Regions from separate parts of the Mesorhizobium sp. LjNodule214 genome, predicted to be linked through region 1. Evidence: predicted binding sites of a transcription regulator. Region 1 holds the regulator's gene; each other region holds the start of a gene.
The links. Region 1 encodes LexA, which represses DNA repair genes until DNA is damaged. Its sites were predicted from a motif close to TGTTCNNNNTGTGTTCNG; they were not measured.
Positions count from the first base shown of each region.

Region 1 (9,549 bases):
GCGGCCTCGGTCGCGTGCCTGACCATCTACGACATGGCCAAGGCGGTCGACCGCGCCATGGTGATCTCCGGCATCCGGCTGGTCGAAAAGACCGGCGGCAAATCAGGCGATTACCGGTCCACCGGCCATAAGGCAGGCGCCTAGATGGCGCTGGTTCCGGTCGCCGAAGCGCTCGAGCGCCTGCTTGAAGGCGCGCGGCCGACAGGCAGCGAAAGCGTCGCGCTCATCGATGCCGCTGGCCGGGTGCTGGCCGAACCCGTCATGGCGCTGCGCACCCAGCCGCCGTTCAACGCCTCCGCCATGGACGGCTACGCCGTTCGGGTCGCCGATATCGCCTCAGTGCCGGCGCGGCTTTCGGTGATTGGCATGGCGCCGGCAGGGCGTGGCTTTGAAGGTGCTGTCCACAATGGTCAGGCAGTGCGTATCTTCACCGGCGCGCCGCTGCCCGAAGGCGCCGACACCATCGTCATCCAGGAGAATGTCAGGGATCTCGGCGGCGGCGCCATCGAGGTAACGGAACCGACAGCCGAAGGACGCAATATCCGCCGCGTTGGTCTCGATTTCACCAGGGGCGACGTGCTGCTCGAAAAAGGCCGACTGCTCGATCCGGCGGCACTCTCCCTGGCGGCATCGGCCAACCACCCAAGCGTGAGCGTGGTCAAGAGGCCGCTGGTCGCCATCATCGCCACCGGCGACGAACTCCTGCCGCCGGGCAGCGAGCTCGGCCCCGACCAGATCATCTCGTCCAATGCCTATGGCGTCGCCGCCGCCGCGCAATCGGTTGGCGCCCGTGCACTCGACCTCGGCATCGCCGCCGATCGCAAGGAGGCAATTGCCGCGCTGGTGAGGCAGGCGGTCGAGCAACGCGCCGATGTCATCGTCACGCTCGGCGGCGCCTCGGTTGGCGACCACGACCTGATCCATGACGTGCTGACCGGCGAAGGCATGACGCTCGGCTTCTGGAAGATCGCCATGCGCCCGGGCAAGCCGCTGATGTTCGGCCGGCTCGGGGAGATAAGCTGCATCGGCTTGCCCGGCAATCCGGTGGCCAGCCTCGTCTGTTCGCAGCTGTTCCTGAAGCCGCTGCTGGCGCGGCTCGGCGACCGCGGCTTCCGGCAGGACATGCGCGCGGCCCGCCTCGGGACCGCGATGCCGGCCAACGATCTCAGGCAAGACTATGTGCGTGCCGTGGTCCGGGAAGATGGAGACAGCCTGGTGGCGACGCCGTTCGGCATCCAGGATTCCTCGATGCTGAGAATGCTCGCCGACGCCAACGGGCTGATCGTGCGCGAGCCGTTCGCCCCTGCCGCTGCAGCAGGCGCTGCCTGCAGCGTGCTGATGTTGCGCTGAACCCGTTCCCTTACTCGACAACCAGCGTCCGGCTCAGCGGATGCTCCGGGTCGCAAAGACCGTCTATGATGCTGAAATGGTGCCGGTCCGGCTCGACCACCAAGCTGGTCGCGGCACCGAGGCCGATCCAGACATTGGCAAGCAGCGCGCTCTGGCGCAGGAACTCGGCGCGCTCGCCACCGCCGACCCAGCAGGTCAGGCGTGCATTGTCCATCGGGCGCAGAAGGGCCGGGCTTTCGGTCAGCGCTTCGGCCTCGTCGATCGCCAGCGTCTCGTTCATGGCTGTGCGCATGAGCGGGCGCAGGTCGTGCACACCCGAGATCGACACGACATGACGTATGCGACCAGTCACTTCGGGCGACAGAGGCGTGGTTGCACTCGCCATCCGGCTGGCGAGATGGCCGCCGGCCGAATGCCCGGTCAGCATCAATGGCCCATCGACCAGTGCCGCCGCCTTGCCGATCGCCGCGCCGACCTCGCGAACGATGCCGCCGATGCGTATCTCGGGACTAAGCGTGTAGGAGGGCATCGCCACCGCATAGCCATGCCCGATCGGACCTGCGGCAAGATGCGACCAGAAACTCTTGTCGAACGCCTTCCAGTAACCGCCATGCACGAACACCACGAGCCCCTTGGGCGGGGTGCTCGGCAGGAAAAGATCGAGCCGGTTGCGCGGTCTGTCGCCGTAGACGATGTCGAGCCGCGCCCTGCCCTCGGCCGAAAGAGCGTCACGAAAGGCCCGCGCGGGCTCGACCCAGGCGGCCGGCCAGCGATCGCCGCCAGCTATGTTGGCGCCGTTTGTATAGGCGTTGTCCCAGTCGGAAATACGATGTTCCAGCACCTGTGCCCTCCCCCTCCTTTTCCTGCCGCTCAGGTGACGGCTGACTTGACGGCAAAACGTGCGTCTTTCCAGGCCCCACTGCGCAGGATGTCTTCCAGCACCTCGACAGCGTGCCACACATCGGCGTAGCCGACATAGAGCGGGGTGAAGCCAAAGCGTATGGTCGACGGCGCCCGGAAATCGCCGATCACGCCGCGTTCGATCAGCGCCCGCATGATCTGGTAGCCGTGCTCGTGCATGAATGAAATCTGGCTGCCGCGCCTGGCGCTGTCGCGGGTGCTTTCGAGCGTGAGACCATAGGCGCCGCATTTTGCCTCGACGAGTTCGATGAACAGGTCGGCCAGGGCGATGCTTTTCTGTCTCACGGCCGCCATGTCGACATCGTTCCAGATGTCGAGCGCGCCCTTCAGCGTGCGCATCGACAGGACCGGCTGCGTGCCGCACAGAAACCGGCGGATGCCGGTGCCGGCTGCGTAGGCCTGCTCGAAGGCGAAGGGCCGCGCATGGCTCCACCATCCGCTGAGCGGCTGCTGCACATCGGCATGATGGCGCTCCGCGGCATAGATGAAGGCGGGAGAGCCCGGGCCGCCATTCAAATATTTGTAGGTGCAGCCGACAGCGAAATCGGCATTCGCCGTGTCCAGTTCGACCGGCATGGCGCCTGCTGTGTGGCAGAGATCCCAGACGATCAGCGCCCCGGCGTCATGGGCGATGCGCGTCAGCGCCGTCATGTCACGCAGTTCGCCTGACTTGTAGTTGACGTGGTTGACCAGCACCACCGCGACCCGGTCGTCGATCAGCTCTTCGATCGTCGGTGCGTCGACGCCTGCAAGGCGCAGCACAGTGTTCTTTCGAGTCGAGGCGACACCTTCAGCCATGTAGAGGTCGGTCGGAAAGCTGTCGCCCTCGGCGACGATGACGGGCCGATCCGGCCGCATGGCCATTGCCGCGTGCAGCAGCTTGTAGATGTTGATCGATGTTGTGTCGCAGACCACCGTCTGGCCGGGAGCGGCGCCGATCAGGCGCCCGAGCTGATCGCCGAGTTCGACCGGCATGTTGAACCAGCCGGCAGTGTTCCAGGCGCGGATGAGGTCGTGCGCCCATTCTTCGGTCGCCGCCTTGCGTAGCTCGTCGAAGGCGGCATGCGAGGCTGCACCCAGCGAATTGCCGTCGAGATAGATTACCCCTTCGGGCAGGATGAAGCGGTCGCGCAAGGGGCGCAGTGGATCCGCGGCGTCCATCGCTTCGACGGCCGCAAGATCAGGAATTCCTGTCATGATATGTCTGCTCCCCCCAGATACGCACGACACCGGCACGCAATGATGAGACAAGCCGACGATCGGTACTTTCTCTCATCACAGGCCATCGCGCTGCAAGAACCTGCATTGATGACTTATCGGCCCAACGACACCCTCGACCCCTGCTCATAGTTGGCATTTTGAGTTCGTTTCGTTCACGGTGCATCGAGCGGGCTGGATCGTCAAACACGGCCCTACCTACATTGTTTGCGGCGAATGATTGCCGACTTCCAAGCAGCTCCCAGGCCGGTGGTTGGCCGTAAACGATAACAAAATCAATGCGATGAAGCCGGCATCTAAGGGGCTGGGATATTCGCTGTCGCACGCGACATCGTTTCGGGAGCCTTAACCCATTCATTAAACTTTAAACAGTTGCGGAACACAACTGGAACAGATAGTGTTTGTTCTGGGTTTGTTTTTCTGATTCCGTTGGGGGCCGCGATGCTGACACGCAAACAACATGAACTGCTGATGTTCATCCATGAGCGGCTGAAGGAAAGCGGCATTCCACCCTCCTTCGACGAGATGAAAGAGGCGCTCGATCTTGCCTCGAAGTCGGGCATCCACCGGCTGATCACGGCGCTGGAGGAGCGCGGTTTCATTCGCCGGCTGCCCAATCGGGCGCGCGCGCTCGAAGTGCTGCGCCTGCCGGACTCGATTGCTCCCGGCCTCAATGCGGCGAAGAAGTTCTCGCCGAGCGTCATTCAGGGCAGTCTTGGGCAGGGCGGCCTCGGACGGCAGATCAAGCCGATGGCATCGTCGCGCACGCCCCAGGCGGGCAATGACGACGATGCGGTTGCGGCAGTGTCCATCCCGGTGATGGGGCGGATCGCGGCCGGTGTGCCGATCGACGCCATCCAGCATCAGACGCATTCGATCTCGGTGCCGCCGGACATGATCATGGGCGGCGAGCATTACGCGCTGGAGGTCAAGGGCGATTCGATGATCGAGGCCGGGATCTTCGACGGCGATACGGTCATCATCCGCAACGCCGACACGGCGAGCCCGGGAGAGATCATAGTGGCGCTGGTCGACGAGGAGGAAGCGACGCTGAAGCGCTTCCGCCGCAAGGGCGCCTCGATCGCGCTGGAAGCCGCCAATCCGGCCTATGAAACCCGCATCTTCGGGCCCGACCGGGTCAAGGTGCAGGGCAAGCTGGTCGGTCTGATCCGCCGCTACTGAGGCGGCGGCGGTTGTTTGGGCGGCGGTTTGCTGGCCTGCCTTTCGGGTCTCTTGTAAGGCGGCAGGCCCCTCGCCTCGCGTGAGAATCTTCGCTGCTCGTGCCAGGCCCGGTACGGCTGCTCGACCGCGAAGTTTATCTCTGCCGGCGCGATTGCCGATTGCTGATTGAAGAAGACAGCGGCGCTGCCCAAGCGGGCAAGTTGCCGTTTCTTGACGACAAGGACAAGCGGATTGCGGCAAGGGTCGTAGGCGGTGGCGTCGTTGACGATGATCAGGGTCGCGAAAGCACACGCTCGCCACGCGTCCTTGCGGTCTTCTGCATACGCGATGATCGCGCCAGACGGATGCCGTGCGAGGCACAGACCGGTGCTGCAGTAGAAGGGCGAGCCCGGCGGCAGGTCGGCCGGATCCATGTCGAACCGCGCGTCACCCTTCTCGAAGGTCTCGGGTTCGACAATGGTTTCGGACTTCACAGCCCGTTTCCAGTTGTCGGTGGTGAACTCGTTCGATCGCACGCGGTTGATGGCGAGTTCGCCGCCCCCGATCGGCATTGCCACAAGATGCCCATCCTCCGAGATGAGGACATCCGGCATGCGGGTGTCGGAGACAGTCAGCAGGCCAGCGAATGCGAACGGAACGGCTGCCAGCCTGAGCCATGTCGTCGCCATGGTGGCGATGACCAGCGCGATCGTCACCAGCAGTACCGACTGAATGGAGATCAGCCCGACAGCATCGATCGGCGAGCGCTCGGAAATCCATCCGGATATTGCGATCATCGCCGTCAGCCCCTTGCCCATCACGTAGAGGAATGGTCCATCGGCGCCGAACGGCATCACCAGCGCGCTGAGCACGGCGAACGGCATGACGATCAGCGAGACGATCGGCATGACGGCCAGGTTGGCGAGCAGGCTGAGCGGCGACACGCGTTGAAAATGCCAGATGGCGAAGAGTGCCGTCGCACTGCCGGCGATGATGGAGGTCATGGCGAGGCCGCCCATGCCGAGCAGGAATTTTCGCGTGACGAAGGCGAGCGGCGATCGCCGTGGCGGCGGCGACGTCGCTCTGCCGGCACGGTAGTCCGACCAGCCGGCATAGGCACCGACAAGGGCCGCGGTCGCCGCAAACGACATCTGGAAGCTCGGGCCGACCACTTCGTGCGGCGACACCAGGATCACGGCAATCGCCGAGATCGCCAGATTGCGCATGGTGAGCGCCGCGCGGTCGAACAGCACGGCGACCAGCATCACCGCCAGCATGATGAAGCTGCGTTCGGCCGCGACGACGATGCCGGAAAAGACGAGGTAGGCGGCGATGGAAAAGAGCGCCGCGGCGGCCGCATATTTCTTCACCGGCCGGCGCGATGCGAAATCGGGAAACAGGGCGAAGGCGCCGCGCAGCAGCCCCATAATGGTTCCGGCGACCAGCGCCATGTGCAGGCCGGAGATCGAGATGATGTGGTAGATGCCGGTGCGCCGCATCGCCTCGTTGATCTCATCGGGAATGCCGGCGCGCACGCCGACGATCAATGCCGCAGCAATCTCGCCCTCCGGGCCGCCAATCTGGCCGCGAATGTGGTCCGCGATGCTCTCCCGGGCATTCTCGATTGCGGACGCCAAGCGCGTCCTGGATGGTGCGTCTTCGCCGGCGCCAGTCTTTGGGACAACAGTCTTCGGATTGCCGAGGAAAAAGCCGCTGGCGCCGATGCCGGAAAAATAGCTGTCGAAGGAGAAGTCGTAGCTATCCGGCCGCACCGGTCCGGTCGGCGGCAGTAGCCGGGCATAGCCGGTGATCAGGGAACCGGCGGTCATATCAGGAGGAACTTTCCGCGCCGAAAGCCTGACCCGCTCCGGCGCATAGCGCAGCTTCGGATGGGCGGTCGAGATGACGTCGATGGTCAGCCTGACGCGGCCGTTTTCCATTTCTTCCAGGCTGGCGAGCCGCCCGGTCAGCCGCGTCTGGATCTCCGAGCCGAGCATCTGGGTTCCGGCGCGCCAGGTCTCGACCTTTGCGGCGAGCACGCCGAGCGCGCAGAGCAGCGCTGCCATGAAGCACAAATGCGTCCTTAGCCATGACCGCGAAGCCACCGCGCAGGCGGCCGTCAAGGCGACCACGGCGACGGGCCTGTAGAAATCGGGTTCCGTCGCCAGCGAGAAATAGAAGATCACCCCGCATGCCAGAAACACCGGCACCAGCAGGAAGCCCATGCCGCGGTCAAGCTCCGTGCCGGCAGCCGCAGCGATGCTTCGCCGGACTGCGGGACCAGAAAGGCGGCGGAATGCTCCGGAGACCCGCTTTACCGAAACAGTCGCGGGGACAAGCTCCGGCGCGCGATTGCCGGGCGGCAAAGGCTCGAAGCCCGGCCGTGGCGCAAGCAATGAAACCGGCATCGGCTCGGCGTGTGGAATATCGGCAAACAGCGTCCGTTCGCTGACGCTGCTCGTCGCGCCCTCGCTCTCCCCTGCACCCCGGCCTCGTCCAGCCATCGGGTCTGCCCCTTGCGCCCCAGACCTCCTATGCTACATGAACGCGCAACGCGCGAAAGTCCGCGCATCACATCCGCTTTCTGCGCTTCCGAGAGTTCCATGTCCGACAAGGTCGTCACCCGCTTTGCCCCCTCGCCGACAGGCTATTTGCACATTGGCGGCGCGCGCACGGCGCTGTTCAACTGGCTCTATGCAAAGCACACCGCCGGCACGATGCTGCTGCGCATCGAGGATACGGATCGCGAACGCTCCACCGACGCCGCCACAGCCGCCATCCTCGATGGGCTGTCCTGGCTTGGCCTCAGTTGGGACGGCGAGCCGGTGTCGCAGTTCGAGCGCGCGCCGCGCCACCGCGAGGTGGCTGAGGATCTGGTGCGGATGGGCAAGGCCTATTACTGCTACGCCACGCCGGCCGAACTCGAGGCGATGCGCGAGGCCGCACGTGCCAAGGGCCTGCCGCCCCGCTATGACGGCCGCTGGCGCGACCGGGACCCGTCGGAGGCGCCGGCAGGCGTCAAGGGCGCGATCCGCATCAAGGCGCCGACCGAAGGCGAAACGGTGGTGCACGACCGCGTGCAGGGCGAGGTGCGCTTCCCCAACAAGGATCTCGACGATTTCATCATTCTGCGCTCGGACGGCAACCCGACCTATATGCATGCTGTCGTCGTCGACGACCACGATATGGGCGTCACCCACATCATCCGTGGCGACGACCATCTGACCAACGCCGCCCGCCAGACGGTGATCTACAACGCCATGGGCTGGGAGGTGCCGTCCATGTCGCACATTCCGCTGATCCATGGCGCCGACGGCGCCAAGCTGTCGAAGCGGCATGGCGCGCTCGGCGTCGAGGCCTATCGCGCGATGGGCTATCTGCCCGAGGCGCTGCTTAACTATCTGGCGCGGCTCGGCTGGAGCCATGGCGACGACGAGGTGATGTCGATCAAGGACATGATCGCCTGGTTCGACATCGGCGACGTCAACAAGGGTGCCGCCCGCTTCGACTTCGCCAAGCTCGAGGCGCTGAACGGCGTGCACATGCGGCGCATGGGCGATGCAGAACTGCTCGACATCTTCGTCGCCACGCTGCCCTATCTCGAGGGCGGCCCGGCAATCGCGGCGCGCCTCGATGGCAACAAGAAGGCGCAGCTGCTGGCCGCCCTGCCCGGCCTGAAGGAGCGGGCGAAGACTTTGGTCGAGCTCGTCGATGGCGCAGGTTTCCTGTTCGCCGAGCGGCCGCTGCCGGTCGACGACAAGGCGGCTTCATTGCTCGGCGGTGACGCTCGCGCGATCCTGGCTGGCGCTCACCGTGTCTTGAATGCGGTTTCCGGCGAGTGGACTGCCGCTGCGGCGGAGGCGGCGATCCGCGAGTTCGCACTGGCCGAGGGCCACAAACTCGGCGCCGTGGCCCAACCGCTCAGGGCCGCGCTCACCGGCAAGAGCACCTCGCCGGGCGTGTTCGACGTGCTTGCCGTGCTTGGCCGGGGCGAAAGCCTGGCGCGCATCGCGGATCAAATCGATTAGGAAAACTGGCCCAAGAAGATTGGCATTGAAAGGCGCGTTTCGCAGTGCAACATTAGGCCTTGGCCCAATCTGGCACGCACCTCCTAAAATGCGGTGGCGAGTACGCGCATTCCGGTGATTTGCAGGATTTGCCCTTGCCGGCATGAGGAACGAAAAGGAGTTTGCAATGACCGAAGCTGCGACAAAACTGGAATTTGGCGGCAAACCGCACGAGTCGACCGCAAAGCTCGAGCTCGCCGGCAAGACGCATGAACTCAAGGTGCGAAGCGGTTCAGTCGGGCCTGACGTCATCGATATCGGCTCGCTCTACAACACCACCGGGGCTTTCACCTATGATCCCGGCTTCACCTCGACGGCAAGCTGCGAGTCGGGGATCACCTTCATCGACGGCGACGCAGGCATCCTCCTGCATCGCGGCTATCCGATCGACCAACTGGCCGAGCATGGCGACTTCCTTGAGGTCTGCTATCTCCTGCTCTACGGCGAACTGCCGACCAAGGCGCAGAAGGACGACTTCGACTACCGGGTGACGCGCCACACGATGGTGCACGAGCAGATGTCGCGCTTCTTCACCGGCTTCCGCCGAGACGCGCACCCGATGGCGGTGATGTGCGGCGTGGTCGGCGCGCTGTCGGCCTTCTACCACGACTCCACCGACATCTCGGATCCGTACCAGCGCATGGTCGCCTCGATGCGGCTGATCGCCAAGATGCCGACCATCGCGGCGATGGCCTACAAATACCATATCGGCCAGCCGTTCATTTACCCGAAGAACGAGCTGAACTTCGCCGCCAACTTCCTGCACATGTGCTTTGCGGTGCCGTGCGAGGAATACAAGATCAACCCGGTGCTGGCGCGCGCCATGGAGCGC
Region 1 covers NZ_CAXUPE020000003.1:1,028,320-1,037,868, reverse strand. The annotation lists gene moaC (cyclic pyranopterin monophosphate synthase MoaC) at 1-144, shown strand, start outside; gene ACSQ3Z_RS30425 (molybdopterin molybdotransferase MoeA) at 145-1,350, shown strand; gene ACSQ3Z_RS30420 (alpha/beta hydrolase) at 1,361-2,191, opposite strand; gene kynU (kynureninase) at 2,221-3,468, opposite strand; gene lexA (transcriptional repressor LexA) at 3,931-4,671, shown strand; gene ACSQ3Z_RS30405 (ComEC/Rec2 family competence protein) at 4,665-7,154, opposite strand; gene gltX (glutamate--tRNA ligase) at 7,254-8,678, shown strand; gene gltA (citrate synthase) at 8,845-9,549, shown strand, end outside.

Region 2 (9,549 bases), on a different contig from region 1:
ATGGAAGCCGAACGGATCCTCGACGAAGCCGAGGCCGGCTTCGCCGGTCAGCGTCACCGGGCTGTCGTCGCCGTAGACGCCGAGCACGTCCTGCGCCGGATGGCCGACGAGCAGCGTCAGCTGATGCTTGAGGGCGCGGCGCTTGTGGCTGCCGCGGACATAGACATGCGGACCGGTGCCCTCGTCGACGGGCTTGAGGTAGAAGAAGAATTTCAGCATCCGCCAGTCGTCGAGGTCGAAGTGGTATTTGCCGAGCGACGCCAGGTTCTTGTCGGCCTCCGAGGCCGCACCGGTCGGAAAGCTCCACCAGACGCGCGTCGTGATCAATTTCGCCTGGCCGCCGAGATAGTGCGCGGCGATATCAATCAGCAGCGGGTCGTGCTGAATGGCCAACGCGGCATCGCAATCGAGGATGCGTTCGAAAAAATGGCCGCTGAGCAACGGGCGGCCAAAACCCTTTTCGGCCTCGGCATGCTCGCCTGGCATGAACTCGAGACGACGGTCGAAATTGCCGAAGCACGGCGTGCGCTCGGCGAAGTTGGCGATTTCCTCGTGAATGGACTGCGGCAGCACCAGCCCTGAAAACAGCCCGTCCGACTTGAGCGCTGCGACGGCCGCGGCGCGGTCGACGCCGGTAAACATGGTACCTGCGTTGCGTGCCGGCTTGGCCTGTTTGGCACCAAGCCAGTGCAGCCGCCGCCCCGGCATGGTGCGGGCGAGAACAAACATCGGCAGCCAGGCGGGATTCTCGCGAAGGTCGGTCAGATAGGTCGGGATGCGTGCGGCCATGCGGCGCAACATGCTGCCATTTCGCGCAATTGCCTCCAAGCTGGCGGCGCCGGATTTGTCAGGGCTTGTAAAGGTCATCGGGTCCTCGGGTATGAATGCGGCGCCGACGCAGCGTCAGTTGCTCACCGCTCCGGCATTACCCAAACCCGATTGTCCCGCGTAAGGGAATGCTACCCTCGCGTCATCTTTTGTGCAATGCACAATAGACAACGCAACTGCAATAAAATTCATTTGGCCGTGGAACGGGTGAAGCTCCGTCCGTTCGCGAAGGCGGGGCAAAAGAGCCTCACTTCGACGGCGCGACCCAGATCTCCGCGTCGAGCCTCCTGGTCGCAAGGCCGCGCGCAATGGCCTCGGCGCTGCGGGCGCCTTTCGACAGGGCGGCGGCCTGGCGTTTGCTGATCACCAGCCCCTCGGCCAATGCCCGGTTGCCCGAAAAGACGCGTGCCAGGAACGGCGTGCGGCTGCCACGCGCCCGTGCAAACCGCGCCGGCATGGTTTGCCTCGCGGTGTGGGCGACAAGCTCGTCTATCCAACCTTCCGAAAGCCGCGCGCCGGGCTCCAGCAACAGCAGCCAGTCGCCCTTGGCTTGCCTGATACCGGCCGCGATGCCGCCGGCGACATAGTGGCAGCCGGCATGCTCGGCGACACGGTGCGTCTGGTCGGTAGAGCCGTTGTCGCAGACGATGACATCGCGCACCACGCCCTCGACCGCGCCGCCGATCAGCGAGGCGAGCGTGCGGGCAAGGCCCTCTTCGTCGTTCATGGTTTCGATGAGAACGCTGAGCATGGTTAGCCGAATAGCGGAAAGCCGCAGGCCGCGCCAGTTTTTGCATCGCGGCATAAAAAGTTCTTGCTTTGTTCTCATCGGCAAAATAGGAATAGTTTCATGAACAGAGCGATTCGACAGCCTGCCGACAGTCCCTGGGAGAGGGCGAAAATGGAACAGATCGTGCGTGCCGACATTGCAGCCTTCGGGGCCGGGAGAGCCGAGATGGCGAATGCAATGATCGAACAGAGCGGCATGCGCGTGCGGCCGGACCGCAATCGCGGCCGCTCCGCCGGGATCAATCCGTCCGGCCGCTTCGAGCCGGTCAGCCGGCATGTCTTCGATGACGGCTGGAACTCGCTGGAGGAACTGCCGCCCTTCAAGACCGAGGTGCAGGTCGAGAAGCCGCGCACCATCATCACCCGCAACGAGTCGCCCGACATTTCCTTCGACCGCTCGATCAACCCATACCGCGGCTGCGAGCATGGCTGTGTCTATTGTTTCGCCAGGCCGACGCACGCCTTCATGGGCCTGTCTCCGGGGCTGGATTTCGAATCGAAGCTGTTCGCCAAGCCCGACGCGGCACGGATGCTCGACAAGGAATTGTCGAAGCCCGGCTACCAGCCGCGTACCATCGCTATCGGCACCAACACCGATCCCTACCAGCCGATCGAGAAACAGTACCGGATCATGCGCGAGATCCTCGAAGTGCTGGAAGCCCGCGGCCACCCGGTCGGCATCGTCACCAAGTCGGCGCTGGTGACGCGCGACATCGACATACTGTCGCGCATGGCCGAACGGGGCCTGGCCAAGGTGGCGTTGTCGGTGACGACGCTCGACCGCATGCTGGCGCGCACCATGGAACCACGCGCGTCGACGCCGACCAAACGGCTCGAGGCGATCCGGCAGCTTTCGGACGCCGGCATTCCGGCCTCCGTCATGGTCGCACCGATCATACCCGGCCTGACCGATCCGGAGATGGAGCGCATCCTCGATTCGGCACGCGCCGCCGGCGCGCGAGAGGCCGGCTATGTCATCCTTCGCCTGCCGCTGGAGGTGGCGCCGATCTTCAAGGACTGGCTGCTGCGCCACTATCCCGACCGCTACCGGCACGTGATGTCGCTGATCCGTTCGATGCGCGACGGCAAGGACTACGATTCGGAATGGGGCAAGCGCATGAAGGGCGCCGGACCCTATGCCTGGCAGATTGGCCGCCGCTTCGAGATCACCGCCAAGCGGCTCGGCCTCAACGCGGAGCGGCGGACGCTCAGGATCGACCAGTTCGTCGCCGCGGCCAATGCCACGGAGCAGTTGACGCTGCTTTAAGGAAGATCTGGCACCGGCCTTCGCCGGCCGGTGCATGAGAAAAGAATCCGTCCGGCCATGTCCCCCCGGCCTGCAGACGGTGCCCTCCCGGTCCGGCGCCCCACCCCGACCCGGAGGGACTTGCGGAGAATCGGAGCCGATGCGAACCTCGCCGCAACATGGCTCGCGCGCGTTCCGATTCTCCGCTTCTTTTCGAAATCGTCGAGAAGCCCGATTTCTCCTTCGAGACGAAGGCGATGGCCGAAGGCCTGTGGCCGGTGGCGGGGATGGACGAGGCCGGTCGCGGACCGCTGGCCGGGCCGGTCGTCGCGGCGGCGGTGGTGCTCAATCCAGCCAACATCCCGGAAGGGCTCGACGATTCCAAGCGCCTGACGCACCTGCAGCGGGAGGCGCTGTTCGCCAGGATTCTCGGATCCGCCGTAGCCGTCTCGATGGCCTCGATCAGCGCCGAAGGCATCGACGGCAGCAATATCCTCAAGGCCAGCCTGGAGGCGATGCGCCGCGCGGTCGCCGGTCTTTCCGTGCAGCCGAAGCTGGCACTGGCCGACGGCCGCGACGTGCCGCCGGGCCTCACCTGCGCCGGGCGCGCGCTGATCAAGGGCGACCAGCGCTCGCAGTCGATCGCCGCCGCCTCGATCGTCGCCAAGGTGATGCGGGACCGCATGATGTGCGGCTGCGGCAACCACCACGACCGCTACGGCTTCGAGGTCCATATGGGCTATGCCACGGCCCGCCATCGCACGGCGATCGAAGCACACGGCCCGGTGGCGCGGCTCCACCGCGTATCGTTCGCGCCGTTCAGGTTGGGCGGCGCTGAGGTGGCTGAAGAAGAGGGGCTGGCCGGGCTCGATTGAGCGGTTGGGCGGTATTCCACGAAGATTGGCGGAAGCAGCGGCGACAGCTAATCTCCCCCCCTTGAGGCCCCTTGAGGGGGGCCGGCAGGCCAGAGGGGGTCGCCGCGCGTGAAGCGCCAACCTTTTCTTTCGTCGCATAGGGCGTCGCGCCAGGACGTACCGACCCCCTCTGTCGCCTTCGGCGACATCTCCCCCCTCGAGAGGGGAGATTATCCCCGCATAACAAAAAGCCGCCAAGTTGCCCGGGCGGCTTTCGATAGTCCTGTGAACGCTATCGCCTAATTCAGCTTGGCCTTCACGTCCTGCAGCGAGGCCTTGAACAGGTCGGCGCCGGCCTTGGCGTCGATCTTGCCGGCAAGCAGCGCACGTGCTGCCTCGACGGCGATGTCGACGGCGCTGGCGCGCACTTCGGCGACTGCCTCGCGCTCGGCCTGGCCGATCTTCTGCTCGGCCAGCGCGGTGCGGCGCGCGACATAGTCCTCGGTCTTCTTGTGCGCCTCGGCGGCAAGCAGGTCGGCCTCGCGCTTGGCGGCGGCGACGATGTCGGCGGCCTCCTGCTCGGCTTCCTTGCGCTTCTTCTGATACTGGCCAAGCAGCTGCTGGGCCTCTTCGCGCAACCGGCGGGCTTCCTCGAGCTCATTGCTGATCTTGGCGGCGCGGGCGTCAAGCGCCTTGGCGATCAGGCCCGGCACCTTGATGTAGACGGCAACGCCGAGGAAGATGATCAGGGCAACCGTGGCCCAGAGTGTCGCGAGAGATGTGGCGTCCATGATGCGCTCCTCACCGGGCCACGGATTTGACCGCGGCCGCGATCTCGGCCTTGCTGGCCTTGCCGCCGACAAGCGCCTCGACGATGGCCGAAGCCGTGTCTTCGGCGATCGAGCCGACTTCCTTCATGGCGTTGGCCTTGATGGAAGCGATGCTGGCTTCGGCCTCGCCGAGCTTCTTGTCGAGGGCGGCCTCGACCTTCTTGCGGGCGGTGTCGGCCTCAGCCTTGGCGGCGTCGTTGGCCTGCTGGCCGATCACGTTGGCCTTGGTCTTGGCTTCCGCCAGTTCCTGCTCGTAAGCGGCAACGGCGGCGTCGGCCTCGCCCTTCAGCTTGGCGGCGTGGTCGAGGTCCTGCGTGATGCGGTCGTTGCGGACATCGATGATGCCGCCAAGGCGCGGCATCACCACCCGCTTCAGGAACAGGTAGAACAGCCCGAAGGTGATCGCCAGCCACAGAAGCTGCGACGGGAACGTCGCCGGATCGAATGGCGGGAAGGTGCCGTGCGCCTCTCCGGGCACCGCGGTGCCGGCATGCGTTTCGGCTCCCGCACCGGCAGTGCCTTCGGCAGCCGGCGCTGACTCTTCTGCAAAGGCAGATGTCACGAACATGGGCTATCCCCTGATATCAGGCTTGACCGCAGGATTGCGGCCGGCCTGCCCAATCTTCCCGAGTGCTCAGCCGAACAGGGCCAGAAGCGCGATGAGAAGGGAGAAGATGCCCAGAGCTTCGGTCACGGCGAAGCCGAAGATCAGGCGGCCGAACTGGCCATCGGCGGCCGACGGGTTGCGCAGGGCGCCCGCCAGGTAGCTGCCGAAGATGTTGCCGAGGCCAATGCCCGCGCCGCCCATGCCCAGGCAAGCGATACCAGCGCCGATGTACTTTGCTGCTTCTGCGTCCATTTCAAACTCCTTTGGATCTATAATTCCGTTGCATTTCCATCCGGCGGCAATGCCGGAAACTCTATCTAGTGCGAAGGATGCAGCGCATCGTTCAGGTACATGCAGGTCAGCACGGCGAACACATATGCCTGCAAGAGCGCCACGAGCAGTTCCAGAGCCGTCAGCGCCACCGCCATCGCCAGCGGCAGGATCGAGCCCGCAATGCCGAGCGCGCCGAGCGCGCTCAGGCTGACGACAAACCCAGAGAACACCTTCAGGGTGATGTGACCGGCAAGCATGTTGGCGAACAGACGAACCGATAGGCTGACCGGGCGCGAGACAAAGGAAATCACCTCGATCGGAACGACAAGCAACATCATCACGACGGGCACGCCTTTCGGCACGAACAGCTTGAGGAAGCCCAGACCGTGCTTCATGAAGCCGTAGACGATGACGGTTCCGATCACCAGCGCCGCGAGGCCAAAGGTGACGATGATGTGGCTGGTGACGGTGAAGAAATAAGGAAACAGGCCGAGCAGGTTGGCGACCAGCACGAACATGAACAGCGAAAACACGAAGGGGAAGAACTTCATGCCTTGGGTTCCGGCTGCATCCCGCAACATGTTCGAGACGAACTCGTAGGCCATTTCCGAGACCGACTGTAGACGGCCGGGAACCAGGCTGCGGCTCGAAGTCGAAAGGTAAAGAAAGGCCGATGCGACGGCGACCGTCGCGACCATGAACAGCGCCGAATTGGTGAAGGAAAGGTCGTAGCCGCCGATGTTGATTGGAATCAGCTTGACGATATGGAACTGGTGGATCGGATCGACCTTGTCAGCAGCCACTTTACATCCCCGTCAAAGCCGCGTGCGGCTTCAGTGTCCTGTTTCGCGCCTTTGACAGCGCCTCGTCCTAGTCTTTCGGATCGCGCGTTTTGTCGCGCTGTCCGAATTCCGCCACCAGTCCCGCCGAGCGCAGGACATTGAGCACGCCGGCGCCAAAACCCAGCAGCAGGCCGACGATCAGACCCCATGGCGATGTACCCGCCAGACGGTCCAAGAACCAGCCAAGGCCGACGCCCACCACTATGCCGGCGATGAACTCGCTGGATAGTTTGAGCGCCTGGCCGTATCCGGCCACGCTGCCCGTTTTCGCGTCGTCTTTCCCCTCGAGCCGGTCCGGCCGTCTTGTCGCAAGCGATGCTTCAAGATCGCGCCGGCGGCGCTCAAGATCGTCGTCGCGGATGTCGGCTTCGTGCTGTTTGCCGCGGCCGGTTTCTCCGGTTCCGTTTGGCCCGTTTTTCTCGGCCATCGCAACCCCCCTGCCCGGTCAGATCGTCGCCGTCCGTCCGCTACCAAAGTCGCCGGCAACATAGTTAGAGGGTCCGCGCCCGTCAAGCCACGGGCCGAACTTCAATGTGATGTATTTTTCCCAGTTAAATCAACCACTTATTTAGGTGCGACATCGTGCCCACCGCAGTTGCGGGCATGTGCCTGCCGAATCCTTGCGGCGACGGGTCTTTGGCTGCCGGGTCTTGAAGCCTCTCCGGCTCGCCGCGAACGCCTGTTCAGGGAATACTCAGCTCCAGCCGCCGCCATAGGTGCGATAGAAGATATGCAGGCCGATTTTGGTCATCTTCTTCATCGTGCGCGCCCAGCCCGGGTGGACATAGTTGGCGTAATAATGGGTCGAGGAGCCGACTTCCGGAATGAAGATCTTGCCGGCGGTGACGGCCATGGCGACATCCTGGGCGGTCTTGTAGGCGACAGGATTGTTGATGCGCTTCTTGCGGCCGTCGCAGGCGAAGGAGAACTGGCAGCGATTGTACCAGTGGTCGTTCTGGTAGACGACGCCGCAGATCGAATTCGGATAGGCCGGGTTGCGGACGCGATTGAGGATGACCTGGGCGACGGCGGCCTGGCCGCGTACGGTTTCGCCGCGCGCCTCGAAGTAGATGCCGTTGGCAAGGCATGCCTGCTCCGGCTTGGAAAAGACGCTGGCCGGCAGCGGGTTCTGGATCCACGAATGATCGCCCTTGCTCATCGGCGGGATGAAGCGGCCGTTGTTCGGCTGTTCGTCCTGCAGCAAGGCCTCGAAGGGCGAGGCCTTGGCGTAGTCGGGTTCGGCCTGCGCGTAGGCGGTGGCCAGTACGTCCGGTTTGTCGTTGTTGACGAGAGCCGCCAGCATGGCGGGAACGCCGGGATCGGGCTTCTTGTCCTCACGGATGTGGAAGGCCTGGGCGATCTGGATTTCCTTGCCCTTGATGCCGGGCTTGGCGAAGGCGAGCTTCAGGCCACTGTCCATGCTCGGGCGCAGCAGCGAGGAGGTACGTTCGAAGATCGAGCCGGCGTTGAAGTTCTTCGGCGGCGCCACCGGCGAGATCTGGACGATGCGGCCCTTCTTGTCGGCGCGCGCGATACGATCCTCGTCTGGCGTCGTGCCGGCCACATTGCCCCTGCCGCGAAACGATACGCTGCCGATGCCGGGCAACTTTACGCCCGACCCGGAGATCGAGCCGGTGGAGACGGAATCAACGAACGGCATTTCGGCGGCGTGCACAGAACCGGCGACGGATTTCTCGACATAGGCGTTCCAGCGGGCGTTCGGCTTCTCCAGGCCGGAGACCAGGCTGGTCATGTCCTGATAGGCAATGACGGTCGGAAAGCCGACCCAGATGCCGAGACCGATGACCAGCGGAGACAGGAACGAACGCTTTTTCTCACCGGCGACGGCGGCCAGCCGTTTCAAGACACGTCGATGCACGGAACTCTCCAGAAACGCAACTGACCCTCTGGAGAGCCAAAATGATGCATTAACCTTGATGGGGCGTTAACGGGTTCGATCGTGTTTTTTTGATGTTGATCCGAAAAGGGACGTTTCCAGCGCCCCTCAACCAGGCGGGAAATCAGGCCGGCCGGAGAAAGATCGGCCGGGCGATCAGCGCGCAGGCGGCCGCCGCCAGCCATACGCCCGCCCATGACGAGAGCAGCAGCAATCCCGGAATGCCCGCCGGCACCAGGAAGAAGGCGATGAAGACGAAGCTGTTGGCGAGGCCGAGCGCCGTTCCGGCACGGCTGGCGCCGGCAAGCGTGGCGAGCTCGGTATAGGCGACACCATGCCAGGCGGAAACCGAGATGCCGGCAACGACCAGCACCACCGCGACGGCCGGCATCAGCACGGGCTGCCAGCCAGGGGTGGCGGCTGCCGCCAGGACCAGCAGGCCAAGGGTGGCGAAGGTAAGCGAGCTCAAGGCGCTGCAGAACCGCAGGAACGGGCGGCGGTTGCGGTGGTGGTCGGTGAAGCGGCCGCTCCAGACGCGCAGGACCATGGCGCCGTGCTGAGGCGGATGAAGGCCTGAGGAACGTGGCTTAAGGCAGCAATGCCCCGAGAGCCGACGGCTCAGCGCTTCTTCGCCCTGCCGGCGAAGGGATTGTCCGAGGTGCGCAAGGCGATGCGGATCGGCACGCCCGGCATGTCGAAGGCTTCGCGCAGGCTGTTCGAGAGGTAGCGGACGTAGGATTGCGGCATCGCGTCCGGTCGCGAGCAGGAGACGACGAAGCCCGGCGGGCGGGTCTTGGCCTGCGTGACATACTTGATCTTCAGCCGGCGGCCGGCGACGGCTGGCGGCGGATGATGCGCCAAGATGCCTTCCAGCCAGCGGTTGAGCTTGCCGGTCGAGACGCGGCTGTTCCACACCTTGTGCGTCCGGATGACGGCATCCATCAGCTTGTCGAGGCCGCGCCCGGTCTCGGCCGAGACGGTCACCGCCTGCATGCCGCGCGCCTGCGGCAGCAGCCGCTCGGTCTTCTCGCGCAATTCCGCCAAGAGTTCCTGTGGCTTGTCGATCAGGTCCCATTTGTTGAAGGCGATCACCGGCGCGCGGCCTTCGCGGATGATCAGGTCGGCGATCTGCAGATCCTGCTTCTCGAAAGGGATGGTGGCGTCGAGCACGATGATAACGATCTCGGCGAAACGGATGGCACGCAGGCCGTCCTGCACCGACATCACTTCCAGCTTTTCGTGGATCCTGGCCTTGCGGCGCATGCCGGCGGTGTCGAACAGTTTCAGGCGGCGGCCGCGCCAGTCCCAGTCGACGGAGATGGAATCGCGGGTGATGCCGGCTTCCGGCCCGGTCAAAAGCCGCTCCTCGCCGATCAGCGCGTT
Region 2 covers NZ_CAXUPE020000001.1:2,600,586-2,610,134, reverse strand. The annotation lists gene ACSQ3Z_RS12145 (hypothetical protein) at 1-867, opposite strand, end outside; gene ACSQ3Z_RS12140 (glycosyltransferase family 2 protein) at 1,076-1,579, opposite strand; gene ACSQ3Z_RS12135 (PA0069 family radical SAM protein) at 1,730-2,884, shown strand; gene ACSQ3Z_RS12130 (ribonuclease HII) at 3,043-3,738, shown strand; gene ACSQ3Z_RS12125 (F0F1 ATP synthase subunit B) at 4,017-4,508, opposite strand; gene ACSQ3Z_RS12120 (F0F1 ATP synthase subunit B) at 4,519-5,115, opposite strand; gene ACSQ3Z_RS12115 (F0F1 ATP synthase subunit C) at 5,182-5,406, opposite strand; gene ACSQ3Z_RS12110 (F0F1 ATP synthase subunit A) at 5,472-6,230, opposite strand; gene ACSQ3Z_RS12105 (AtpZ/AtpI family protein) at 6,298-6,696, opposite strand; gene ACSQ3Z_RS12100 (cell wall hydrolase) at 6,964-8,148, opposite strand; gene ACSQ3Z_RS12095 (hypothetical protein) at 8,291-8,713, opposite strand; gene der (ribosome biogenesis GTPase Der) at 8,785-9,549, opposite strand, start outside.
Region 2: the regulator LexA is predicted to act here: its motif matches at 1,638-1,655, upstream of ACSQ3Z_RS12135 (PA0069 family radical SAM protein).

Region 3 (9,549 bases), on a different contig from region 1:
CGGTGTGATCATGCTCTCGGCCGATGAAACCTACGCTTCGCTGGCCGGCGCCTGGCGGCTGATGCTCGGCAAGGCCGACGGCCTGCGCCTGCTCGACCTTTCGGCCGACGGCTTCTGGAATTCCTTCTTCGCCATCGTCGTGGCGGCGCCGGCGCTGATCGTCGGCTGGGTCGGCATCGCCAACGAGATCGGCGACCCGAACGCATTCGCCGGGCGCTTCAGCATGCTTCTGCGGCTGGCGACCGTCGACATCGGCTCCTGGGTGCTGCCGCTCGTCGCTCTCGCTCTAATCGCGCCGCGCGCTGGGATCGGCGGTCGCTTCGTCCACTATGTCGTCGCCAGCAACTGGGCGTCGGCGATCATCGCCTGGCTGATGCTGCCGTCGGCGCTGATCAGGCTTTTCCTGCCGTCGACCGACGAAGTCTCGGGGCTGGTGTCGCTGCTCCTGTTTGCGCTGTCGATAGTGCTGACCTGGCGCATGACCAATGCCGTCATCGGCAGGGGCGCGGCAGTCGGCACCGCGGTTTTCGCCGGCATGTTCGTGGCGTCGCTGGCCGTGCTGTTCGGGCTGCAGGCGCTCCTCGGCATCACCATACCGACCGAGGCTGGAACATGAAGCCGCGCGCGCTGCAAGAGTGTGACGCCGCCGCTGAGCGTTGGCTGCGCGAGGACGTCGCGCCGACATATCACGCCTGGAAAGCAGACCCTGGCAGGGGTATTTCGGCGGAGGAGATGGCAGAACGTTCGCGCAAACGTGGCGCGGCTACTGCTAGCTGATCGGCGTACCTACCCGGCTTCTCCGGGAGGCTGCGGGTAATCTCCGGCAGCCTGCGGGTAATCGACGCCGATCAGGAAAAGCCCGTCTGGCGGCGCCACCTGGCCGCAGGCGGCACGGTCATGCGCGTCGAGCGCTGCCTTGAGGTCGGCGGCGCTCCAACTGCCGTCGCCGACGCGCTTCAGCGAGCCGACCATCGAGCGCACCTGGTTGTGCAGGAAGGAACGCGCCGAGGCCCTGACGTCGATCAGGTCGCCCTCGCGGCTGACGTCAAGACGGTCGAGCGTCCTGACCGGGCTGTCGGCCTGGCACTGGGTGGAGCGGAAGGTGGTGAAATCATGCCGCCCAAGCAGCAGCTTTGCCGCCTCATGCATGGCGGCGGCGTCCAGCCGCTTCGGCACCCACCAGACCTTGCCCTTGTCCAGCGCCGCCGGCGCGCGGCGGTTGACGATGCGGTAGAGGTAGTGGCGGCCGGTCGCCGAGAAGCGCGCATCGAAGCCGTCGGGCACGGCCGCCGCCTTGAGAATGGCAATGCGGGCTCCGGCCATTTGCAGATGGGCGTTGACGGCATCGCGTACCTTGTCATCAGGCCACGCCTTGACGAGGTCGACATGCGCGACCTGGGCAGTGGCGTGGACGCCGGCATCGGTGCGGCCGGCGCCGCGCAGTGAAACCTGCTCGCCGCAGAATTTGCCAATCGCCTCTTCGATCGCCTGCTGTATCGAAGGCTGGCCGGCCTGGCGCTGCCAGCCAGCATAGAGGCTGCCGTCATATTCGATGTCGAGACGAAAACGCGGCATGACAGGCAGCTGTTCGCCGCTTAGGCGGCAAGCGCAGTGAAGGCCGAAGCGTAGACCAGCTTGCCGGCCTCGGGCGCATCGCCCCAAGCGAGGGCCTGCAACGCCTCGCCCTGGTACTCGCTTTCGAAGTTCTCGGCGCGGGCATGGGTGTAGCCGAAGCGGCCGTAGTAGGCCGGATCGCCGAGCACCACGGCCAAGCTCTCGCCGGCGTCCTTGAGGCGGATATGCGCCTCACGGATCAGCGCGCCGCCAATGCCCGAGCCATGGAAGGACGGTTCGACGGCCAGCGGTGCCAGCGCCACGGCCGGGAAGCTCTTGCCGCCGTTGCCCACGAAAAGCCTGGAAAACAGGATGTGGCCGACCACCTGACCGTCCTCTTCCGCCACCAGCTCGACGACGGCATCGCCGCCGGTGACCAGCGCGTCGACCAGTCCGGCCTCCGCCTGCTGGCCGAATGCATGTTCCTCGACGAGGCGGATTGCCTCGCGATCCCGCGGCGTCGCCACGCGTATCGACATCATGCTCATGAGAGTTTCGTTCCTTTTTCGATCTTGGCTCCGCGCAGAAATTCCTGCGCGGTGGTGGGCCTTCCGCCCGCCCGTTGAACTTCGACCAGCCTGATCGCGCCTGACCCGCAGGCGACCGTCAGTCGGTCATCGAGAATTCCTCCCGACTCGCCGACGCCATCCGTAAGCGTCGAGCGAAGCAGTTTCAGCCGCTCCATGCGGCCGCCAATGTCGACCTCGCACCACGCACCCGGAAAGGGCGAGAGGCCGCGAATGTGATTGTGGACTTCGCCGGCAGGCCGCGTCCAGTCTACGCGTGTCTCCGATTTATCGATCTTTTTGGCGTAGGTCACCCCCGCCGTCGCCTGTTGGGTAAATGTCAGACAATTTATCCCCAGCCGCGTCAATGCTTCCACGATCAGCGAACCGCCCATGTCCATCAGCCGGTCATGCAACTCGCCGGCCGTCATATCGGGTTCAATGGCGCATTTTTCAACCACTGCCACCGGACCTGTGTCGAGGCCCTCCTCCATCCGCATCACCATCATGCCGGTTTCGGTGTCGCCGGCCATGATGGCGCGCTGGATGGGAGCAGCGCCGCGCCAGCGCGGAAGAAGCGACGCATGGCCATTGAGACAGCCGAGCCGGGTTGCTTCCAGAACAGCCTTCGGCAGCAAAAGCCCATAGGCGACAACCACTGCGACATCGGCGCGCAGGGCAGCGAACGCCTGCTGCTCCGCTTCGCTTTTCAGCGATGTCGGCGTTCGCACCTCGATGCCCAGCCGTTCCGCCTCGCGCTGCACCGGCGACGGCGTCAGCTCCAGCCCGCGCCGGCCGGCGGCGCGGGGCGGCTGCGTGTAGACGGCTGATATTTCGTGCCCGGCTTCGGTGATCGCGCGCAGCACCGGGACGGAGAACTCCGGCGTGCCCATGAAGATGACGCGGAGGGGCATGCCCCTATCCCACCATCTTGCCCGGCGCCTTGTCCCTGGCGAGCTTCTTGAACTTCTTCACCACCATGTCGCGCTTCAGTTTCGATATGTGGTCGATGAACAGCACGCCGTTGAGATGGTCGATCTCGTGCTGCAGGCAGGTCGCCATCAGGCCCTCGGCCTGCATCTCCTGCAGCTTGCCGTCGCGGTCGAGATATTTCACCCGCACCGAAGCAGGGCGTTCGACCTCGGCATAATAATCCGGGATCGACAGGCAGCCCTCCTCGTAGACCGAGCGCTGGTCGGAGCTTTCGAGGATCTCCGGATTGATGAAGACATGCGGCGCCGGCGTCTCGTCTTCCTTGGCAAGGTCGATGACCAGCATGCGCAGCGGCTCGCCGATCTGGATTGCCGCGAGACCGATGCCGGGCGCGTCATACATGGTGTCCAGCATGTCGCCGGCCAGCTTGCGCAAGGGCGCGTCGACGCGCTCGACCGGTTTGGAAACCTGGCGCAGGACGGGATCGGGAAGAATGATGAGCGGCTTGATCGACATGGCGTCTCACCTAAGACGTCATGCGAAAAGCGTCAACGGGGGGCAGTTTAGGCTCGTTCACGTTTTGATCTGTGCCAGCAGACCGAATCATCTATGCTGGCACGATGAACGACCTGACCTCCATCCTTTCCGAACCCGTCGCCCGGCTCGGCGCCAGCACGTTCACGCTCGGCCATGCGCTGGCCTTCGGCACGGTGCTGTTTCTCGGCCTGTTCCTGGCGCTGGTCGTCGCGCTGTGGCGGTCGGCCAGGGCGCGCGCGGTGGCGGCTGCGGAAGCCGCTGACCACGCCCGCGATGCCGAGGCGCGGATGGCCGGCATCCTGCAGAGCCAGGCCGAGATGCAGGGCCGGATGGGCGCGATAGCCGAAGTGTTCGGCGCGCGGCAGGCCGAACTCACCCAGTCGATCGGCCAGCGGCTTGATGCGATGACCGGACGTCTTGGCCAGACCATGACCGAGCAGACCAAATCGACGCATGAGAGCCTGGCCAAGCTGCAAGAGCGGCTGGCGGTGATCGATACGGCGCAAGGCAACATCCAGTCGCTTGCCGGCCAGGTGGTGCAATTGCAGGCGATCCTCTCCAACAAGCAGACGCGCGGCGCCTTCGGCCAGTCGCGCATGGAGGCGATCGTCGCCGACGGCCTGCCGCATGGCGCCTACGAATTCCAGGCGACCTTGTCGAATGGCAGCCGGCCCGACTGCCTGGTGAGGATGCCGAACGGCGCACCGTCGCTGGCCATCGACGCCAAGTTCCCGCTGGAAGCCTGGAACGCCATCCGCGCCGCCGACGGCGCCGACCTGCAGAAGGTCGCCGCGCAAGCCTTCCGCCGCGATATCGAGATCCATGTCCGCGATATCGCCGAAAAATACCTGATCCAGGGCGAGACGCAGGACACCGCCTTCATGTTCGTGCCCTCGGAATCGGTGTTCGCCGAGATCCACGAGAATTTCGAGGCGGTGGTGCAGAAGGCGCACCGCGTGCGCGTCGTCATCGTCTCGCCATCGCTGCTGATGCTGTCGATCCAGGTCATCCAGGCGATCCTCAAGGATGCCCGCATGCGCGAGCAGGCGCATCTGATCCAGGGCGAGGTCATCCGGCTGATGGAGGATGTCGGGCGCGTCGACGAGCGGGTGCGCCGGCTGCAGACGCATTTCGGCCAGGCGACGAAGGACATCGACGACATCCTCGTCTCGACGTCGAAAGTGACCAAGCGCGGCCAGAAGATCGAAGCGCTGGAGTTCGCGGAAGGCGAAGCCGAGGCGCCGGGCCCCGGTGCCGGAAAGGTCGAAGCCAGCGCGCGCGTCGCCGATTCCAAGACCGGTCAGCTTCGGCTGCGTGTGGTCGAAGACGGCGACTGACCGTCCGGCGCTACTGCTCCTCGACGGTCGTCATGCCGTCAAATTCCGGCAGCCAGTGCAATGCCGAGCGGTGCCAAACCTGTTTTCTCGGCACAAGCTCCTCGCGCTGACGCGCCGTGCCGACCCTGATGCCGTAGATTTTCGGACCGTCGCCGACGGATGTCGCATAGAGATGCGATCCGCACTCGCCGCAAAAACCCTGGGCGCGCTTGGCGCCGGTGGATCCGGTCTTGATATAGACCTTCGGTGTGCCGCTGGTGATCCTGTAATTGCTTTCCGGTGCCGGAACCGTCACCCGGAAGGCAGTGCCGGTCAGCTTCTGGCAATCCGTGCAATGGCAGATCGAGGTCTTTTCCGGATCGATCTCCGCCTCGTAGGTGATGGCGCCGCAATGGCACCCGCCGTCGATTCTCATCTTCGTTCCTCCCGAAATCCAGCCGCAATCTTAGCGTGGCGCGGTCGCGAGGCAACGGGCCAGCGGCTAGTCCAGAGCCTCTCCGGATGCCGATACGATCGCCTTGCGCCGGCGCTCCCAGGTTCCTGTCGCCTGCGGCTTGACGAACAGCCGCGAAATCTCCGGCATTTCCGTTTTCAGCACGGCCTCCAGCCGCTCGACGCAAGCTTCGATCTCCGGTGCCGTCAGATGGTCCTCGAATTCGATGCTGAGGCCGGCGACAATTTCCTGCGGGCCGATATGGACGCTCAGTATACCATTGGCGCGCTGCACAGCCGGGTCCTGCTGGGCAATGGCCAGCACCTTCTTCTGCACTTCGGGCGAGGCCGGTTCGCCGAGCAGCAGGCCCTTGCTCTCGCGGGCCAGGAAGATCGCTGTCGCACCCAGAATCAGTGCGATGCCGATCGAGGCGGCGCCGTCGAGTTCAGGCATGGCGAATACCTCCGCCGCCAATATGCCGACAAAGGCTACGATCAGGCCGAGCAGCGCGGCGCTGTCCTCGAATAGCACCGTGTAGACGCTTGGATCCTTGCTGAGCCGCACCGCCTCGAACCACCCGAGCCTGCCTTTCTCGCGGCGGAACTCCTTCAGCGCCACGTACCAGGAGCTACCTTCGAACAGGAAGGAGAGGCCAAGCACCGCATAATTGACCATGGCATTGGCGACCGGCTCGGGCGCCATGATGTGCACCACTCGCGGCCATGACCGAGCGGATGCGTGCGGTCGGGCGGCCGGGCGGCGCGGTGCATGCCGTAGAGGAGCAGCCCGCCATTGCCGGTGTCGACCAGTGAATGGACGCCTTCCGACAGCATTGCCGAGCTGCCGGTGAAGAAGGCGGCGGCGAATTTGGTCAGCGCGATGGCGAGATTGCCGGCGAGCGCCGCGTAGATGACCTTCCTCGACCCGCCATGCGCCGCCATGGTGTGCTGCCCTGTCCTATGCTCCCGAGAGCCTAGTGGCCAACCCGCCAAAGCTCCACAGGCATTCACAACGCGCGAACGGTCCAGTCGTTCAGAGGGAAGGTGACCACCGCGAGCCCCTACTCGACGACCTCGTCGGTCCATACTTTGAAGCCGGCGAGCGTGCCCGGCCCAAAGATATGGGTCAGCGGCACATCGGCTGCGTCGCGGCCGGAGGCGATCAGGATACGGCCGATGCGCGGGGCGTTGTTGCGCGGATCGAAAGCGTGCCAGCGGCCACCGAGATAGACCTCCATCCAGGCGGCGAGGTCCATGCTCGACCATGGTTTTGGCGTGCCTATGTCGCTGATGTAGCCGGTGCAGTAGCGGGTCGGGATGTTCAGCGCCCGGCAGAAGGCGACCGCCAGATGCGCGAAGTCGCGGCAGACACCGCTTTGCTCGCGATAGGCCTCGGCTGCGGTGCGCGTCGGCCGCGCATTGCCGTAGTTGAAGACGATGTGGTTGTGAACGAAGTCGCAGACCGCCTGGACACGTCGAACGCCGAGCGGAGTGTGGCCGAACAGCCGCCACGCTTCGTTTGCCAGCACATCGCTCTCGCAATAGCGGCTGGGCAGCAGGAACAGCAGCGTGTCCGACGGCAGGTCGCGCACCTCATGCTGCCAGGCCATCAGGTCGCCCATCTCGAAGGTGCCGGGGTCGCGGATCACCGCGTCGGTGCCGAAGGTGAAACGCCCGGGCGGGGCGACAAGACGGTTGCACCAATTGCCGAAGCTGTCGCGGTAGCTTTCGATCGGCACCGGTGGATTGGAGGTCAGGAAATCCGGCCGTTCGAGATCGGATGCCCTGGAATAGTGGACATTGAGCATCGCTATCAGCGGTGTTTCCTGCGGAAAGTCGAAGCTCATCTCGCAGCCGATGTGGATTCGCATTCTCGTCCTGACCGGCCTGCCTGATCGTCATCCGGCGAAAGCCGGATTGATGCTGCAGTGCGGCCAAGACCATCGCATGGTCCGGGGCCGATGACGAGGAAAATAGAAAATGCGTTGACAGCCCCTCAACTGGCGCGCCGAGATGCAACAGGCTCTTGCAGTCGGACCAATCTCTTGTTTCACTTCGGGGCCACCAATTGGAGGAACGAATCATGGCTAAAGGTGCGATGAAGGCGGGCAAGGAAGCCCGCAAGCCGAAGAAGGATGCGAAGAAGCCCGCCGCAGCCCCGGCGCTCAAGGCGCCACCGGTCAAGGCGATGAGGCTCAAGGAAAAGTAGGCCGCTCTGGGATATTCTAATCCCGGCAAATCCGTTTCGGCGCAGATTACAAACCGGCGGCATGAACAATGCTGCCGGTGTTTTGTTGATCGGGCAGGGGAAGCTTCCTAAATGGAGCGGCGAGGACGACCTCGCGCTTTCTCCGAAATCCGGCCGGGACGACCCGCCATCGGGTGCGTGTCGTTGTCCCAAAACCGCTACGCACTTTTGGGCGACACGCAGCAATGGAGCGTTCCCGATGTCGTGGATTTTTTTGTTCTTCGCCGGCCTGTTCGAGATCGGCTGGGCGATCGGCCTCAAATACACCGATGGCTTCTCGAAGCCGCTGCCGACAGTCCTCACCATCGCCTCGATGATCGTCAGCCTGGGCTTGCTTGGCCTGGCGCTGAAGGCGCTGCCGGTCGGCACGGCCTATGCGGTATGGACCGGCATCGGCACCGTCGGCACGGCGCTGCTCGGCATCTGGCTGCTCGGCGAGCCGGCGACCGCGATCCGGCTCGGCTGCATCGCGCTCATCGTCTGCGGCATCATGGGGTTGAAACTCGCAGCCTGATGCAGGCAGGCCGCCCGCTCGCATGCCTGACAAATTTTGCATGCACAAACGCATTCAGGGCCGCTGCGGGCGGCCCTGGCATTCGATCCGAGTCGATCGCGCCGAAAGCTATCGGGCGGAGAAGCCCGGAGGCGTCCTGCCGGTGCGCTGCTTGCGAGCCGCGTAACGTGCGTCGCGCTTGGCCTTGCGTTCGGCTTCGTCGGCAAGCAGACGGGCAATGCGCTCGTTTTCTTCTGCTTCCCGAATCTTCGCCTCCGCTTGCGCCGCTTCTTCAGCAGCGATGCGGGCCGCTTCCGCGGCTGCCTCGCGCTCGGCCTTCTCGACCGCTTCGCGCGCAAGCTTTTCCTGCTTCAGCCTGGCCTTTTCGGCCTCGCGCGTCGCACGTGCCTCGAGGATTGCCTTGCGTTCGGCCTGTCGCGCCAGCACCGCAGGATCATCTGCCGCCGGCTTTGACTTGAAGCGCTCCAGAAGCGCCTTCTTTGCCTCGTTTGCGGCATTGCGCCGCTCGAAAATGTCTTTTTCCCTGTAGATAGCCAAGTCCACTTCCCTGAAGTCAATTCGCGACGCTTACATACGCGCGAAAACCGAGAGTTCAAGCGCCAAAACGGTATGCCAGCCATGAAATTCTGGGCTGTTGCAACCGGGAGACGCTCCTTTCGGCCGAAATCGACATGCACTGTTCACCGTCCGCCCCTCTGGCGGCACAGCCGGCCGATCGCTACCTCTAGCTCGAAAATCAAAACGCTGGGATGACATGCCATGGAACTTGGTCTCTACACTTTCGCCGACGTCAGCCCGGAACCGGGGCCCGGTTCGATCGGCCCGCATGAGCGTCTGCGCAATTTGATCGAGGAGATCGAGCTGGCCGACCAGGTCGGACTCGATGTGTTCGGGCTGGGCGAGCATCACCGGCCGGACTATGCCGCATCGGCGCCCGTGGTGGCGCTGGCTGCGGCGGCAGAGCGCACCAAGCGCATCAAGCTGACCAGCGCGGTCACCGTTTTGTCCTCCGACGATCCGGTGCGCGTCTTCCAGCAGTTTGCGACGCTCGACCTTCTGTCCGGCGGCCGCGCCGAGATCATGGCCGGGCGCGGCTCGTTCATCGAATCCTTCCCGCTGTTCGGCTACAACCTCGAGGACTATGACGAGCTCTTCGCCGAGAAGCTCGACCTTTTGCTGGCTATCCGAGACAGCATCAAAGTTACCTGGCAGGGCCGGCTGCGGGCGCCGATCAACGGCCGCGGCGTCTATCCGCGCCCCTTCCAGGAAAAACTGCCGATCTGGATCGCGATCGGCGGCACGCCGCAATCGGCGGCGCGCGCGGGCGCGCTCGGCCTGCCCTTGGCGCTCGCCATCATCGGCGGTGAGCCGGCGCGCTTCGCACCGCTGTTCGAGGTCTACCGCGAGGCAGCAAGACGCGCCGGCAAC
Region 3 covers NZ_CAXUPE020000001.1:859,408-868,956, reverse strand. The annotation lists gene ACSQ3Z_RS04235 (transporter) at 11-616, shown strand; gene truA (tRNA pseudouridine(38-40) synthase TruA) at 787-1,575, opposite strand; gene ACSQ3Z_RS04225 (GNAT family N-acetyltransferase) at 1,596-2,102, opposite strand; gene fmt (methionyl-tRNA formyltransferase) at 2,099-3,034, opposite strand; gene def (peptide deformylase) at 3,039-3,569, opposite strand; gene ACSQ3Z_RS04210 (DNA recombination protein RmuC) at 3,674-4,927, shown strand; gene ACSQ3Z_RS04205 (GFA family protein) at 4,938-5,342, opposite strand; partial or broken gene ACSQ3Z_RS04200 (cation diffusion facilitator family transporter) at 5,409-6,301, opposite strand; gene ACSQ3Z_RS04195 (transglutaminase-like domain-containing protein) at 6,421-7,230, opposite strand; gene ACSQ3Z_RS04190 (hypothetical protein) at 7,443-7,568, shown strand; gene sugE (quaternary ammonium compound efflux SMR transporter SugE) at 7,807-8,121, shown strand; gene ACSQ3Z_RS04180 (DUF6481 family protein) at 8,230-8,658, opposite strand; gene ACSQ3Z_RS04175 (LLM class flavin-dependent oxidoreductase) at 8,881-9,549, shown strand, end outside.
Region 3: the regulator LexA is predicted to act here: its motif matches at 3,624-3,641, upstream of ACSQ3Z_RS04210 (DNA recombination protein RmuC).